Regions from separate parts of the Cupriavidus sp. F041 genome, predicted to be linked through region 1. Evidence: predicted binding sites of a transcription regulator. Region 1 holds the regulator's gene; the other holds the start of a gene.
What was found. The regulator LexA, encoded in region 1, represses DNA repair genes until DNA is damaged. The targets are predictions, from matches to a motif close to ACTGTATNNNNATACAGT.
Positions count from the first base shown of each region.

Region 1 (7,534 bases):
GGGCGAACGGATCGAGTTGCATCGACTGCTCGACCAACGTCACCAGACTGTTCAGGCCGGCCCGGAAGTCGATAGGCTCGCGGTGCAGATAGACCCGCAGGTCAGCGTCGAGGCGGAACATCAGGTGTCCCCCAGCGCCGCGATCATCGCCTTCACGAGCGTCCCATCTTTCGGTGTGCATTCGAGCTCGATGGTTACGCCGTTTGGCAGCCGTGCCGACAGGCGTGCCAATTGTGGCGAAGATGAAGATTGCGGCACGGGAACAGATGTCGATTCCGGCGATGCCGGCCGTGACCGCTGGGCTTGAGGAGGTACGCCGCGAACCTCTACTACCGGAACGAAGGCCGATGGCGCGCCTTCGACGGCGCTATCCATGTCAATACCACCTTGTCTTTCTGCTTTGTACTGCTTGACCCAGCGCCACAATTGGTTCGTGTTCACCCGGGCTCGGATCGCCATGCTGGCAACCGATACGCCGGGTTCAAGGCAAGCCTCGATCAATCTTCGCTTGCCCTGCCTGTCGTAGCTGCGTTTCCCGTTGGCGCCGACATTGGTCACTCGCAGCGGCAGGAAGTCAAAATCGCTATCGTCCATGAATTGTGCCCACGAAAAAAATCGTGGGCACAATCCTGCGCCTTTCGGGGCGTCAACGCTACGTGCGGAGAAAATCGCGCTTACAGATGAACAAGCCAATGGAAAGTACTGCCGGCTATGGCAGCAATGCGGTTGCATTGGCAGTGCAGTACGAAAACCTCCTCTTCGAGGACGTGCATCGAGATGTACTGCACATATTTCCGCGTAGGCACAGCAACATACTGGATATCGGCGCTGGGTCGGGCCGTGACGCGGCTGCGCTCGCGCGGCTTGGACATCGCGTCGTGGCAGTGGAGCCAACTCGCGAATTGCGTCAGGAAGGGCAGCGCATCCATTCGAATTTACCCATCGAATGGCTGGATGACGTGCCATCCCTAGTGGGTATGCGATCCAGGCAAGAGCAGTTCGATCTGATTCTGCTTGCCGCCGTATGGATGCATCTGGACGCGGACGAGCGGCCCGTCGCGATGAAAACAGTAGCGAAGCTGCTCGCCGCGGGCGGGCGATTCATCATGTCACTCCGGCATGGCCAAGTTCCCATTGGCCGGCGGATGTTCGATGTTTCCGCCGAGGAAACCCTGGAACTCGGCCGAGAGTTTGGCCTGGTGGATTACTACCTCGGTCAGCGTAAGGATACGCAGGGCCGGGACGCGGTCACCTGGAGTGTCATGGCCATGCAGTTGCGTTCCGGCGTCGCGTAGTCAAAGCCTGCGGCTTTCGATCGTCTCTCCGCGCGCATGAACCCACTTGTGTAACGGGGGCTGCAGGCCATCCGTGCCCGCCACGCTCAGGCTTTTTGGAGAGTATCGGAGCCAATTGGCGATGGCTCCTGCCCGGTGTGGATGCAGTCGCCCTATGCGCGCTGGTTTGCCGTCATGCTAGGATTTTGCCGGGCTCTGGGAGATAGCCATGGTTCAAAAACTGTTCCACGAACTGCCCGTGGATGAACGCGGCGACTTTGAATCCGCCTGCGCGCGGCATGGATTTGTTCGAGAAGACTTCGAGGTGGGCGAGGAAGAGGGCATTTCGCAAGGCAGCGGGTCGAGTCATATCCCCCGAAAAATCACTGTCGCCCGAGTTGGCGGAGACGTCCAAGTCTATCCCGCCGCTACCGGCATTTCGTGGACAGTCGCATTTGAGCGAGATCTGGAGCGCGGCGAATTTGGAATTCCTCTTGCGGACTAGCTAAGGGATTGGGGGAGGTCGCTGCGTGGAAGAAACGGGGGAGGGGTGTGCTGAAGCAGGCTAGATCGAGGTGGTGGTGCCGACACCGGCGGTTAGCAAGTATTCCCACCGTGGGAAGATGGGGGGAATGGACCCTGGCTTTGGGATGCACAAATGAAAACAGCGCCTTGGTTAAGGCGCTGTTTTGCAAGACAAATTCTTGGGGTGGCTGATGGGACTCGAACCCACGACGACAGGAATCACAATCCTGGACTCTACCAACTGAGCTACAGCCACCGTAGAGGTTGTTCAGCTGGCTGCTGAGCAACGAAGAACAAGATCATACAATACCAAAAGGCGGATGGCTAGTACTGTGCACAAATTTTTCTCTGTGCTGGCTTATGCGATGTCAGCCGGTTAGGTCGGTTACTGCGACGTGCGCAAGTGAGTGCTGCCGTAGCCCAACTATGAAAGCTTGGCCGACTCCTCCAACTCAAGCATGCGGCAGATGGCTGCCATGCTGCCCACCATGGTGCGTCGTTGCGCACCCTGGTAGATACGCACGCCTTTGGACTGGCGGAATGGTACGGGCTTGACGGGGCGGCGGGCGGAGAGGCGGTTGGCTTGCAGCATGGCTACACCTGGTGACTTGCAACAACAGTTAGCGGTGCCCGACTAGCGGGCGGCGTTGGCACAATCGGGCGTCGGCGTGATACGGGCTTGCCCGCCTCAGCCGCACTCGTCAGAAGCCGCTGGGTCGGATCAAGCCGACGGCGATACCTTCCAGAGAGAATTCTTCGCGGCCGGGGCGCACGATAATGCTGGGGAAATCGGGATTTTCCGCAATGAGTTCGATCGAGTCGCCGCGGCGGTTGAGGCGTTTGACGGTGACGTCGTCTCCCAGTCGCGCAACGACGATCTTGCCGTTCGGGGCCTCGCTGGCACGCTTGACCGCAAGCAGATCGCCATCGAGGATGCCGGCGTCCCGCATGCTCAGGCCACGTACCCGGAGCAGGTAATCAGGTTGCACGTCAAATACCGAAGCGTCGACCTGGTATTGGCGGTCGATGTGTTCTGCGGCAAGGATCGGGCTACCGGCCGCGACGCGCCCGACCAGGGGCAGTGTCAGCTGCATCACGCCGGCCATTGGCAGCGAGAATTGGTCTGGTAGCTCTGAGTCGCTGCGCGAAACCTTGAGCCGGATGCCGCGCGAGGCGCCTGGGGTGAGTTCGATTACGCCCTTGCGGGCCAGGGCCCTCAAGTGTTCCTCGGCAGCATTGGGCGATGAGAAGCCGAACTTGGCGGCGATCTCGGCGCGTGTGGGCGGAAAGCCCGTGTGCTGGAGGCTGCTGCGGATCAGGTCGAAAATCTGCTGCTGTCGCGGTGTCAGGGTCGCCATGGTCGCCGTGTTGGAAAGCACTGTATGTTTAAACAGTATGCTGTGATTTTATACAGTATCGAGTGAAGTGCAAGCGGAATTTTGGGAGTCTGCGCATCGACAGGTGCGTTGGGCGCGGCTCACCGTGCCGTGTGGCGCGAGCCTGGGCGTTACAATTCGCGGCACTTGCAGCCTCATTCTTCGCTCGCTGCTTAACCTTTCCGGCTTTCGATCGCTATCTCGCCATGTCTCTCCTGCCTCGCGTCGTCGTGCTTGCTACCGGTGGCACCATTGCCGGTTCTTCGTCCAATGCTGCCAGCAGCGCGAAGTACCAGGCGGCCACGGTGCCTGTGACGGCGCTGCTTGATGCGGTGCCGGCGCTCGGCGCCGTGGCCCGCGTCGAGGCGGAGCAGGTGGCGCAGGTGGATAGCAAGGACATGTCGTTCGCCCTCTGGGCCCGGTTGGTTGAACGCGTTGCGTTCTGGTCCGCGCAGGCCGATGTGGCGGGCATTGTGATTACCCATGGCACCGATACGCTGGAGGAGACGGCAACGCTGCTGCATCTGGCATGTGTGGGCACGGTGCCGGTGGTGCTGACGGCGGCGATGCGACCTTCCACCTCTCTGTCGGCTGACGGTCCCTTGAATCTGCTGGACGCGGTACGGGTAGCCGCGAGCGCAGGGGCGGCGGGCAAGGGCGTGCTACTGGTGATTAATCAGGAAATCCATGCCGGGCGAGATGTGGTGAAGGGACATACGTCAGCGGTCAACGCCTTTGTGTCGCCGCTGGCCGGCCCGATCGGTTTTGTGCAGGACGACCTCGTGCGATTTGTCCGTGCGCCCCGACTGTTGCCGGACCGGGCCTGGGCCGTGCCATCCAAGTGGCCGCAGGTGGAGATCCTTGCCAGTTACGCGGAGCCCGGCCGGTTGGTGGTGGATGCGCTCACGCAGGCAGGTGTGGCGGGGCTGGTCGTGGCGGCCGCAGGCAACGGGTCGGTTCACCAGTCGCTGGTCGATGCGCTGGTGGAAGCGGCCGGGGCGGGCGTGGCCGTGGTGCGTAGTTCGCGCACCGGGGCAGGGCATGTGGCAATACCGGCACCTCCACGGCCGGCTTCGGGTGCCTTCGTCTCCGCGGGCGATCTCAATCCATATAAGGCGCGCGTGCTCCTGATGCTGGCCCTGGCGGCAACGCCCGGACTGGCTGCGGATCCCGCTGCGTTGCAGGCGCTGTTCGCTGAAAACTAAGGCGGCTTGCTGCAGAAGGCAAAAGCACGCTATACTTTAAGGCTATCCAACCTTGCTGCACCGGACATGGCGCCCGGGCGGCTTATCCAAAAGGAGCGTCAATGCGTCATTACGAAATCGTATTTATCGTCCATCCGGACCAGAGCGAACAAGTTCCGGCCATGATCGAGCGTTACAAGACGCTGGTCACGTCGCAGGAAGGCCAGATCCACCGCGTGGAAGACTGGGGCCGCCGTCAGATGGCCTACATGATTCAGAAGCTGGCCAAGGCTCACTACGTTTGCCTGAACATCGAATGCGGCAAGGAAACCCTGGCTGAACTCGAACACGCGTTCAAGTTCAACGACGCGGTGCTGCGCCACCTCATCGTTCAGACCAAGAAGGCCGAAACCGCACCGTCCCCGATGATGAAGGAAGTGCAGCGCGAAGAAGCCCGCAAGGCCGCGCAACAGACCAGCGAAGTCCAGGCCGCCTAAGTGCGGACTGTTGTGGTTGCCGTGGGCGTTGAACGCCGCGGCGGCAAGTGCGGGCATCGGTGCGGGAGAGTGCGTTGAACCAGTTAAGGCTCTGCGCAACGCTCGCGGAACGCGATGCCTTGCGTTACACCCCGGCCGGGGTCCCCGTTGTCAACTGCATCTTGCAGTACGCGGGCGAGACGGTCGAGGCGCAAACGCCCAGGCAGGTGGAATTCGCCATCGCCGCCATGGGAATCGGTCAGATCGGCCAGCGGCTTGAGCGGACTCCGCTCGGCGCGGTGCTCGACTGCGAAGGATTCCTGGCCCGCAAGCACCGCAACAGCAAGGCTCTCGTCTTTCACATCACTGGATGTAAAGCATTCGAAAAGGATTGAATCATGGCATTCGTCAAACGTGACAACAAGAACAAGAAGCGCTTCCAGCAGCAAAACCCGCTGTTCAAGCGCAAGCGCTTCTGCCGCTTCACCGTGGCTGGCGTGGAACAGATCGACTACAAGGATCTGGACACCCTGAAGGATTTCATCGGCGACAACGGCAAGATTACCCCGGCCCGCCTGACCGGCACCAAGGCGCACTATCAGCGTCAGCTCGATACGGCTATCAAGCGCGCGCGTTTCCTCGCGCTGATGCCTTACACCGACCTGCACAAGAACTGATCGGCCCTAGGTCCGTTAAGGAGAAAACACGATGCAAATTATTCTGCTTGAGAAAGTCATCAATCTGGGCAACCTGGGTGACATCGTTCGCGTGAAGGACGGCTACGCCCGTAACTTCCTGATCCCGAACAAGAAGGCCCGCCGTGCTACCCAGACCGCTATCAGCGAGTTCGAAGTCAAGCGCGCTGAACTGGAAAAGGCAGCTGCCGAGAAGCTGGCCGCGGCGCAAGCCGAAGGCGAAAAGCTGAATGGCCTGACCGTGCAAATCACCCAGAAGTCGGGTGTGGACGGCCGCCTGTTCGGTTCCGTTACCAACGCCGACATCGCCGAAGCACTGGCTGGTCAAGGCTTCAAGGTTGAGAAGGCGCAAGTGCGCCTGCCGAATGGCCCGCTGAAGATCGTCGGCGACCATCCGGTCAGCGTTTCGCTGCACACCGACGTGCTGGTCGACGTGACGGTTTCCGTCCTGGGCGAACACGTCTAAGCATTGATCTTGCCACCGGTCCCGCTTGCCTGTTTGGCTGGCAGGGATCGGTTGCCGGTATCGAGCTTGACCAAACAAAAAGGCAGGAGCGTTTTGCTCCTGCCTTTTTGTTTGGCCGCTGCCCTCGTTTGCATCATTGCCACCGGGCTGGTTGCCCCGCCGTCACTTGACCCGACACGGTAACAACCGACTGCGAATTCTCCCCCGGCTGTCTGGCGGCGACCGTTATAATCCCTTCCCATGAACGCGCCCGTCGCAGACCCCCAACTAGATAATCTCAAGGTTCCACCGCACTCCATCGAGGCCGAGCAATCGGTGCTGGGTGGCTTGCTGCTGGACAATGCCGCCTGGGACCGAATCGCCGATTTCCTGTCCGAAGCGGACTTCTACCGCTTCGATCACCGGATGATCTTCCAGAGCATCTCCCGGTTGATCGCCGCCACCAAGCCCGCCGACGTCATCACTGTCTACGAGACGCTGCAGGTTGCTGGCAAGGCGGAGGAGGTGGGCGGCCTGGCCTATCTGAATTCGCTGGCACAGAATACGCCTAGCGCTGCCAATATCCGCCGCTATGCGGAGATCGTGCGCGAGCGTTCGGTGCTGCGCAAGCTGGTCACCGCGGCCGACGATATCGCCAGTGCGGCCTTCGCCCCCAAGGGGCGCGAAGTGCGGGAGCTGCTCGACGAAGCCGAATCGAAGGTGTTCGCCATTGCCGAGGAGGGTTCGCGCGGACAGAAGGGCTTCCAGGAGATCCAGCCGCTGCTGACGCAGGTGGTGGAGCGCATCGACGAGTTGTACCACCGTGACTCGAGTACCGATGTGACGGGCGTGCCGACGGGATTTATCGATCTGGACCGCATGACCAGCGGCATGCAGGCGGGCGACCTGATCATCGTTGCAGGGCGCCCCTCGATGGGTAAGACTGCCTTCTCGCTGAATATCGGCGAGCACGTGGCGGTGGAGCAGGGCCTGCCGGTGGCGGTGTTCTCGATGGAAATGGCCGGCACACAGCTGGCCATGCGTATGCTCGGCTCGGTCGGCCGCCTGGACCAGCACCGCCTGCGTACCGGCCGCCTGCTCGACGAGGACTGGCCACGGCTCACGCATGCCATCCAGCGCATGAACGATGCCCAGCTGTTCATCGACGAAACTCCGGCCCTTAGCTCGATGGAACTGCGGGCCCGCTCGCGGCGGCTGGCGCGCCAGTGCGGCCAGCTTGGCCTGATCATCATCGACTATTTGCAGCTGATGTCGGGCTCGGGCGGTGGTGAAAACCGCGCGACCGAAATCTCGGAAATCTCGCGTTCGCTCAAGGGGCTGGCCAAGGAACTCAACTGTCCGGTGATCGCGCTCTCGCAGTTGAACCGAAGCCTTGAGCAGCGGCCCAACAAGCGCCCGGTGATGTCCGACTTGCGTGAATCCGGCGCTATCGAACAGGATGCCGACGTGATCCTGTTTATTTACCGTGATGAGGTTTACAACCCGGATTCGCAGGACAAGGGCACGGCCGAAATTATTATTGGTAAACAGCGTAACGG
Region 1 is NZ_JBVASY010000002.1:2,395,338-2,402,871, reverse strand. It holds gene tnpB (IS66 family insertion sequence element accessory protein TnpB) at 1-121, opposite strand, end outside; gene tnpA (IS66-like element accessory protein TnpA) at 121-594, opposite strand; gene ACZY0R_RS28415 (class I SAM-dependent methyltransferase) at 681-1,295, shown strand; gene ACZY0R_RS28410 (hypothetical protein) at 1,504-1,779, shown strand; tRNA gene ACZY0R_RS28405 (tRNA-His) at 1,980-2,055, opposite strand; gene ACZY0R_RS28400 (hypothetical protein) at 2,224-2,391, opposite strand; gene lexA (transcriptional repressor LexA) at 2,501-3,157, opposite strand; gene ACZY0R_RS28390 (asparaginase) at 3,382-4,380, shown strand; gene rpsF (30S ribosomal protein S6) at 4,482-4,856, shown strand; gene priB (primosomal replication protein N) at 4,931-5,230, shown strand; gene rpsR (30S ribosomal protein S18) at 5,234-5,512, shown strand; gene rplI (50S ribosomal protein L9) at 5,544-5,996, shown strand; gene ACZY0R_RS28365 (replicative DNA helicase) at 6,237-7,534, shown strand, end outside.

Region 2 (7,534 bases), on a different contig from region 1:
AAGAACCACGGCGCGGCGGGCAGTGCCAGCACCAGCAGGCACACGGCCGTACCGAGCAGGGCGATGCGGCAGAGTTGCGGTGCCACGCGTTCCGGCATGCGGGTGACCGCAAGGGCGCCGGCCAGGTAGCCCGCATAGTTCGCGGACGCCGCCAGCGAGCCGGCGCTGACGCTCAGCAAGCCGTCGCGCACCATCAGCGGATACATGCCGGTGAAGGCGAAACGCCCGAAGCCCATGCCGACCGCAAGCACCAGCGCAGCGGCAAGCGATGGCATCCAGGGCGCCATCCTCTGGCGCAGGTCGGCGCCCCCGCTCGCGGGGACCGGCTGGATCCTAGCCATGCTGCAACTCCTGCAAGAAGGCCGCGTAAGCCGAGGTCATAAAGCCCGGGCGGCGCACCAGGAAGGTGTGCGCCGTACGTACCGGCACGGTCTGCAGGTTCGCCGCGCCGGGGTGGAGCGCCAGCAGCGATCTTGGCAGGATGGCCACTGCCGATCCCGCTGTCACGCAGGCAAGGATGGCGTGGTACGAAGCCAGTTCCAGCACATTCAGCGCCAGCTGCGGGCCTTTGCCGCTGGCAAGCCAGGTTTCGGCGCACATGCGATAGGTGCAGCCACGCGTGAACGTGGCCAGGCTGCGCAGGGTGATGTCTTGTGGCGTGCGCACCGGCAGATGGCTGGGCGGCAGCACCAGCAGGAGTTCTTCGGAAAACAGGAAGGTGCCTTCCAGGCCGGGGCCGAGTACGTCCATGTCGAGTGCATCCGGCGCGCCTTCCGACGGATGGGCCACCAAGGCGCAATCGATGCGATGCGCCAGCAGGGAATCGACCAGGGCCTGCGTGGTGCCGGTCTGGATCTCGATCCGCACATCCGGCCACTTGCCGTGGTAGCGCGCCAGCGGCCGGGGCAGGCGGCTGGCGGCCGAGCTTTCCATGGAGCCCACGCGCAGCGTGCCGGAGGGCACATCGCCGCGCATCGATTGCCGGGCTTCCTCGGCGAGCGCCAGCAGCCGCTCGGTATAGCCCAGGAAACGCTGACCCTCGGGCGTCAGCGTCATGCGCTTGCTGTCGCGCAGGAACAAGGCGACGCCCAGTTCCTCCTCAAGTTGCTTGACGCGGGTGGTCACGTTCGATTGCACGCGGTCCAGGGCCTTGGCGGCCCGGGTCACGCTTTCCTCCAGCGCAACGGCCCGGAATATCTCAAGTTCTGCCAGATCCACGGCAATCCTTTGACTAAATTTGTTCTCAAAAAGAGAATATATTTCAGATTACTATCATTGATGCGGATGCATAAGTCAAGAAATCCCTGACGCCGGCAGGGTGGGCGCGCCGGGAAAGGTACCGGGGGGGCTGACGGCCAGCCCTGGCGCTCAGCGGCGCGTGGCCGGGCGCTTGCGGCCTGGGGAGGCAGCCGGCGCAGGACGGTAGCGGGCGCGCAGGGTTTCCAGGAGCAGCGGCAGCGCGGGGGCCGGATTGTTGGTGGCATAGACCACGGCCACGCCGATCCGCAGGTCTGCCTGCTCCTTGAGTTCCTTGTAGACCACACCGGCGCGCGCCATCGCCTGCAGCGAGGAAGGGACCAGCGCCACGCCCTGCCCATCGGCGATCAGGCCCAGCAGCACATGGTGGTCCGCCGGTTCCGGCACTCGCTGCGGTGCATAGTCCAGCGCGCGGAAGACGGTCTCGTAGTGGTCGAAGTAGGCGGGATTCAGCCGCCGCTGGCCCCAGAACAGCGGATCGGCTTGCAGTTCCGGCAGTGAGATGCGCTTGCGCCTGGCGAGCCGGTGCGCGGCCGGCAACGCCACCACCAGCGGGTCGTCGAACAAGTGTTCCACCGCCAGTTCGCCGGTGGCGGACGGCAGGCCGATCAGCGCCGCGTCGAGCGCGCCACGGCGCAGGTCGGTGATCGATTGCTGCGAGATCTGGCGCTTCTGCAGCAGCCTTATTTCCGGCGCCTGTGCCTGCAACGCCGGCGCGAGCCAGGTGAACAGGGCGGCATCGAACACGGTGGTGATGCCCAGCCGCAGGCCGTGGTTGCGCGTGGCGCGCTGCCGGGCGCGGGCGAGCAGGGCGTCGGCGCTGGCGAGCAGTTCGCGTGCCTCGGGCAGCAGGCGGCTGCCCGCCGGCGTCAGCGCTACGCCATTGCGATCCCGCTCGAACAGGCGCGCACCGATGGTTTCCTCCAGCGCCTGGATCTGCCGCGTCAGCGGGGGCTGCGTGATCGACAGGCGCTCCGCCGCGCGGCGAAAGCTCAGTTCGTCCGCAACGGCCACGAAATAGTTCAACTGCCAGAGTTCCAGGCGGCTTTGCATCGGATGTCCTTGTGATACGCCAAAGGTATCACGCCGAAGGCATTGGCGGCGCGCGAACGCGCTCGCTAAGCTTGCCTCACTGTCCTGCCGACGGCACCGCGCCAGCCAGGACCTCCCGATGCGAATCAAAAAAGGAAACCGCATGAACACGCAGACCATGACATTTGGCCGCGCCCAACTTTCCGCCATTGAACAGACGGACGAGCCCTCCCTGGTCGAGGCCTTGCGTGACATCGCCCCTGACCTGGCCAGCCTGGCGATCGGTTTCGTCTACGGCGAGATCTACCCGCGGCCAGGACTCGACCTGCGGCACCGGCAACTCGTCACCGTCGCGGCGCTTGCGGCCATGGGCGGGCTTGAGCCACAGCTCAGGTTCCATCTGGCCGGGGCGCTGCATGCCGGTTGCACGCCGGTCGAGCTGGTCGAACTGATGAATCATCTCGTGGTGTATGCCGGGTTTCCCGCGGCGCTCAATGGCATCGCCGCCGCAAGGGAAGTCTTCGCGAAGCAGGGCGTTGCCGTGCATGCCGGCATTCCCGCGCCGGACCAGGGCGGATCGCGCTTCGAGGCGGGGCTTGCCCGCTTGCGCGAGATCGACGGCGAAGTGGGCGAGCGCGTGCTTGCCTCGCTCGAGGACATTGCGCCCGACCTCGGCCGCTTCATCATCGAGTTTGCCTTCGGCGATATCTATACCCGGCCCGGCCTCGACCTGGTCTCGCGGGAGCTGGCGACCGTGGCCGCGCTGGCGGCCATTGGCTCGGCCACGCCACAGCTCAAGGTGCACATGCACGGCTTGCTGAACGTGGGTGGCTCGCGTGAGCAAATGGTGGAGGCCATCATTCATCTCGCGGCCTATGCGGGTTTTCCACGCGCGATCAATGCCGCGCTGGCGGCCAAGGTGGTGCTGGCAGAGCGTGCGCCGGAGCGGCATTGACGGGTGAGCCGCGCTAACGCGGCGCGGGCCTCGGCACGGCCTGCTTCAACGGCGTCAACAAGCTCGGACGGACTGCGGCTGCGGGGACCGCGCCGGTGCTGGCCGCGCCAGCAATTGCCGGATCGAGGCCAGATAGCGGTCCCCAACCTCCCGGCTGGCGCGGCTGGACTGGGCGCGCAGGGTGCGGCGGGACGGCGGCGCGATTTTCAGGCTGCGGCAGATCGTGGAGAGATACGGCTTGCGTTCTCCCGCCAGCCGCTGCGCGGCTGCTTGCACCACCGCATCGCCGACGCGGGCGCGCAGCCAGGCCAGGACCTGCCTGTCGTATTCGTTCTGTACCCGGACCAGGTGTTCCATGATGGGCTCCCGTGAATACTGTTCATCCATACAGTTACTGTAAATATATACAGTAATCCGCGTTTTTCAAGGATGAGATACGGGCAGCCCGCTTCGGGCGGAGCAGATTCGCCTGGCAGGGCGCAGGGCGCGCTACAGCACCATGCAGGCAGCCGCGCTTGCGCCAGGACGTTGCGGCACTCGTGCCTGCCCGGCGGGCCGCGTCTCGTGACGGCGGCGCTGGCTAGCTTGCTGGTTCCTTTCCGGGGCCTCGCGAGGTGCGTCCGCACGCAAAGCCGGCCTGCTGGCCGTACGAGCGCAAATGGGGATTGCCGGGCGCGACAATTGTTTGCAGTTGGCCTGGCGCGGCTGGCGGGTTTTTCTATGCCTGGTCTTCCTCAGGCTGATCGGCACGGTACTCCAGCAGGTCCCCCGGCTGGCACTGCAGCGCCTCGCAGATTTTCTCCAGCGTATCGAAACGGATGCCTTTGACCTTGCCGGATTTCAGCAGGGAGAGATTGGGCTCGGTGATGCCGATGTACTGGGCGAGCTCGCGCGATGCGCGCCGGCCAGACCGGCAGCAAGGACTGCCCTGGAGCAGACCAATGTCACGCTGTCCGGTAATGTTCACCGATGCGGCGCGGCACATTAGGGGCCGCGCCGCTCTGGGGAGGGGCGCCGCTAAGCCACCCCTGCGCCCATCCGCCAGGCCAGGTCGGCATGGCCTGCCGGCAGCGGCATCACGCCAGTGCGACGATCAACTCGCTCTGGGCAGAGACCAGGTGGCGGCCACGGCGGCGGCGGTAGTTGCCCTCCGAGTCCATCTCCCAGGTGTCGCGGTTGTCCTTCAGGTAGGCCTTCAGGCCTTCCTCGATCACGCGCTTCTTGAGCGATTTGTCCAGCACGGGGAAGCACACTTCGATGCGCCGGAAGAAGTCGCGTCCCATCCAGTCGGCGCTGGACAACCGCACGTCCTCGGCCTTGTCGTTATAGAAGTAGAAAATCCGCGCGTGTTCGAGGAACTGGCCAAGCACCGAACGCACCCGGATATTCTCCGACAGGCCGGGTATGCCGGGCCGCAAGGCGCAGCCGCCGCGCACGATGAGTTCGATCCGCACGCCGTCGCAGGATGCCTGGTAGAGCGCCTGGATGATAGTCGGGTCCATCAGGGCGTTCATCTTGGCAATGATCAGTCCCTTGCGGCCAGCCTTGGCGTGCTTGCCTTCACGGCGGATGGCGTCGAGCAATGCCGAATGCAGGGTGAACGGCGCCTGCCAGAAGTGGGTAAGCGTGCCAGGATGGCCCAGGCCGGTCAGCTGGGAGAACACGTTCGCCACATCCTCGACCATGGCTTCCTTGCACGTGAACAAGCCGAAGTCCGTGAAATTCCTGGCGGTCTGCGAATGGTAGTTGCCGGTGGAGAGATGCGCGTAACGCCTGAGCTTTTTCCCTTCGCGCCGCACCACCATGGCCATCTTGGCATGCGACTTGTAGCCGACCACGCCGTACACCACATGGGCACCGGCTTCTTCCAACTGCGCCGCCCAGTTGATGTTGGCCTCCTCGTCGAAGCGGGCCAGCAGTTCCACCACCACGCTGACTTCCTTGCCCCTGCGCGCGGCGCCGATCAGTGCCTGCAGCAGCGCCGAGTCGTTGCCGGCGCGGTACACCGTCTGCTTGATGGCCATCACATCAGGGTCTTCCGCGGCCTGGCGGATAAAATCCACCACCGGGGCAAACGACTGGTACGGATGGTGCAACAGGATATCGCCGTCGCGGATGGCGCGGAACATGTCCGGCTGGCCCTGCAGCGTCTTCGGCAAGCCTGGCCGGCATGGCGGATATTTCAGGTCCTCGCGGTCCACGCTGTCGGGCACCGGCAGCAGCCGCACGAGGTTGACCGGGCCATTCACGGAAAACACCTCGGTGTCCTCCAGCCCGAACTGGTTCTGCAGGAACCTGGTCATCTCGTCGGAGCAGTTGTCCGCGACCTCAAGCCGTACCGCATCGCCGAAATGCCGCTGTGGCAGTTCGCCCTGCAGCGCATCGCGCAGGTTCTTGATTTCTTCCTCGTCGACGAACAGTTCGCTGTTGCGGGTGACCCGGAACTGGTAGCAGCCGCGCACATGCATGCCGGGAAACAGTTCGCAGACGTGGGCATGCAGGATGGAAGACAGGAACACAAAGCCGTGTTTGCAGCCGGAGATCTCTTCCGGCAGCAGGATCACGCGGGGCAGGGAGCGGGGCGCTTGTACGATGGCCGCGCCAGCCTCCCGGCCGAAGGCGTCCTTGCCTTCGAGTTCCACCGCGAAGTTCAGGCTCTTGTTGAGCACTCGCGGGAAAGGATGCGCGGGATCGAGGCCGATGGGGGTCAGCACCGGCATCAGCTCGCGGAAGAAAAAGGCGCGAATCCATTCGGCCTGTTCCGGCGTCCAGTGCGGCCGGCGCAGGAAGCGGATCTCCTGCCGGTCCAGCTCGGGAATCAGCACATCATTGAGCAGGTGGTATTGCTCCGCGACCAGCTTATGCGTGCGTGCGCTGACCAGCGCATAGACCTGCCGCGTGTCCAGCCCGTCCGGCCCGCTGGCGATCGCCTGCAGCTTGATCTGTTCCTTGAGGCCGGCAACGCGGATCTCGAAGAACTCGTCGAGGTTGCTGCTGAAGATGCATAGGAAGCGCAAGCGTTCCAGCAACGGGATGTCGCGATTCTCCGCCTGGGCGAGCACGCGCCGGTTGAACTCCAGCTGGCTCGCTTCTCGATTCAGGAAGAGCTGCAGCGCGTTGGCGCCGATGTTGGCGCTCGCGCTGGCAAGGAAGTCCGACGGAACGCCGCGAACATCACTTGGTGCGAGAGGGAGGGAAGGGGCGATCTCTAGTGGAGCAGCCGAGCCTTCTTCCATGATGCGCTTGAATCCTTCTTTGGAATGGGCCATCGCGCGCCGATGACCAGTTGGATAGATATTACCGCGCCGCGCGGAGATTGAGGAGTGGAACTGTGGGCGAAACGTCTCACAGTCGTTCCTGTCATCGGCGGGAATGTCAAAACCGCGTAAGCAAGACTTGTTCCATGTTCCCTGGCTTTGCGGCGGTAATGGATTGCGGCCAGGGACGCTCGCATGCATGATGGAGCCGTTGCCTGGCAACGTTGCGGCGCGCATTGCCCGCTTCACTGCCTGGAAAGTCAAAGCCTGGAACCCAAATGGAACTGATCTACGTTGCGGACCCGATGTGCTCGTGGTGCTACGGCTTCGGCAAGGAATTGTCCGCGCTGGTGGCGCGTTTCCCGGATCTGCCGCTGGTCATGGTGGTCGGTGGCCTGCGCGCGGGGGCCACGGACATCATGGACGACGCGGCACGGAATGTGCGCCTGCAACACTGGGCCCGGGTCGAGCAAGCCAGCGGCATGCCGTTCAACCGCGAAGGCCTGCTGGCGCGCGAAGATTTCGTCTACGACACGGAGCCGGTGTGCCGGGCGGTCGTCACCGCGCGCATCCTCGCCGGGCAGGACAACCTCCTCGCCGTATTCGATGCGCTGCAGCATGCGTTCTACATGGATGCCCTGGATACGACCGATGGCGGCGTACTGGCCGGCATCGCATCGCAAGCGCTGACGCGGCTCGGGTACGACATGGATGCCGCTACGTTCGAGGCGGCATGGCGCGCGCCGGCGACTGTAGCCGAGACGCAGGCTGATTTTGCCCTGGCGCGTTCCTGGGGCGTCACCAGTTTTCCCACGCTGCTGCTGCGCGTTGGCCGCGAACTCCATGGCATCACGACCGGGTACGCCAGTGCCGGCATGATCGAGCACCGCCTGGCGTCGGTGCTGGAGCAGTTGGCGGCGCGCGCCTGACGCGGCCTGCCTATCGCCACCACGGTGGCGCTTAGCTACGATGATGTCTTGCCTGGGTGGCCGCTAATCCCCTTCGACGCGCCATTCTCCACTGCCGGCGCCTG
Region 2 is NZ_JBVASY010000001.1:453,794-461,327, reverse strand. It holds gene ACZY0R_RS02115 (YbfB/YjiJ family MFS transporter) at 1-341, opposite strand, end outside; gene ACZY0R_RS02110 (LysR family transcriptional regulator) at 334-1,218, opposite strand; gene ACZY0R_RS02105 (LysR family transcriptional regulator) at 1,369-2,310, opposite strand; gene ACZY0R_RS02100 (carboxymuconolactone decarboxylase family protein) at 2,453-3,244, shown strand; gene ACZY0R_RS02095 (CppA family protein) at 3,299-3,601, opposite strand; gene ACZY0R_RS02090 (helix-turn-helix domain-containing protein) at 3,963-4,229, opposite strand; gene ppk1 (polyphosphate kinase 1) at 4,321-6,513, opposite strand; gene ACZY0R_RS02080 (DsbA family protein) at 6,780-7,430, shown strand.
Region 2: the regulator LexA is predicted to act here: its motif matches at 3,638-3,655, upstream of ACZY0R_RS02095 (CppA family protein).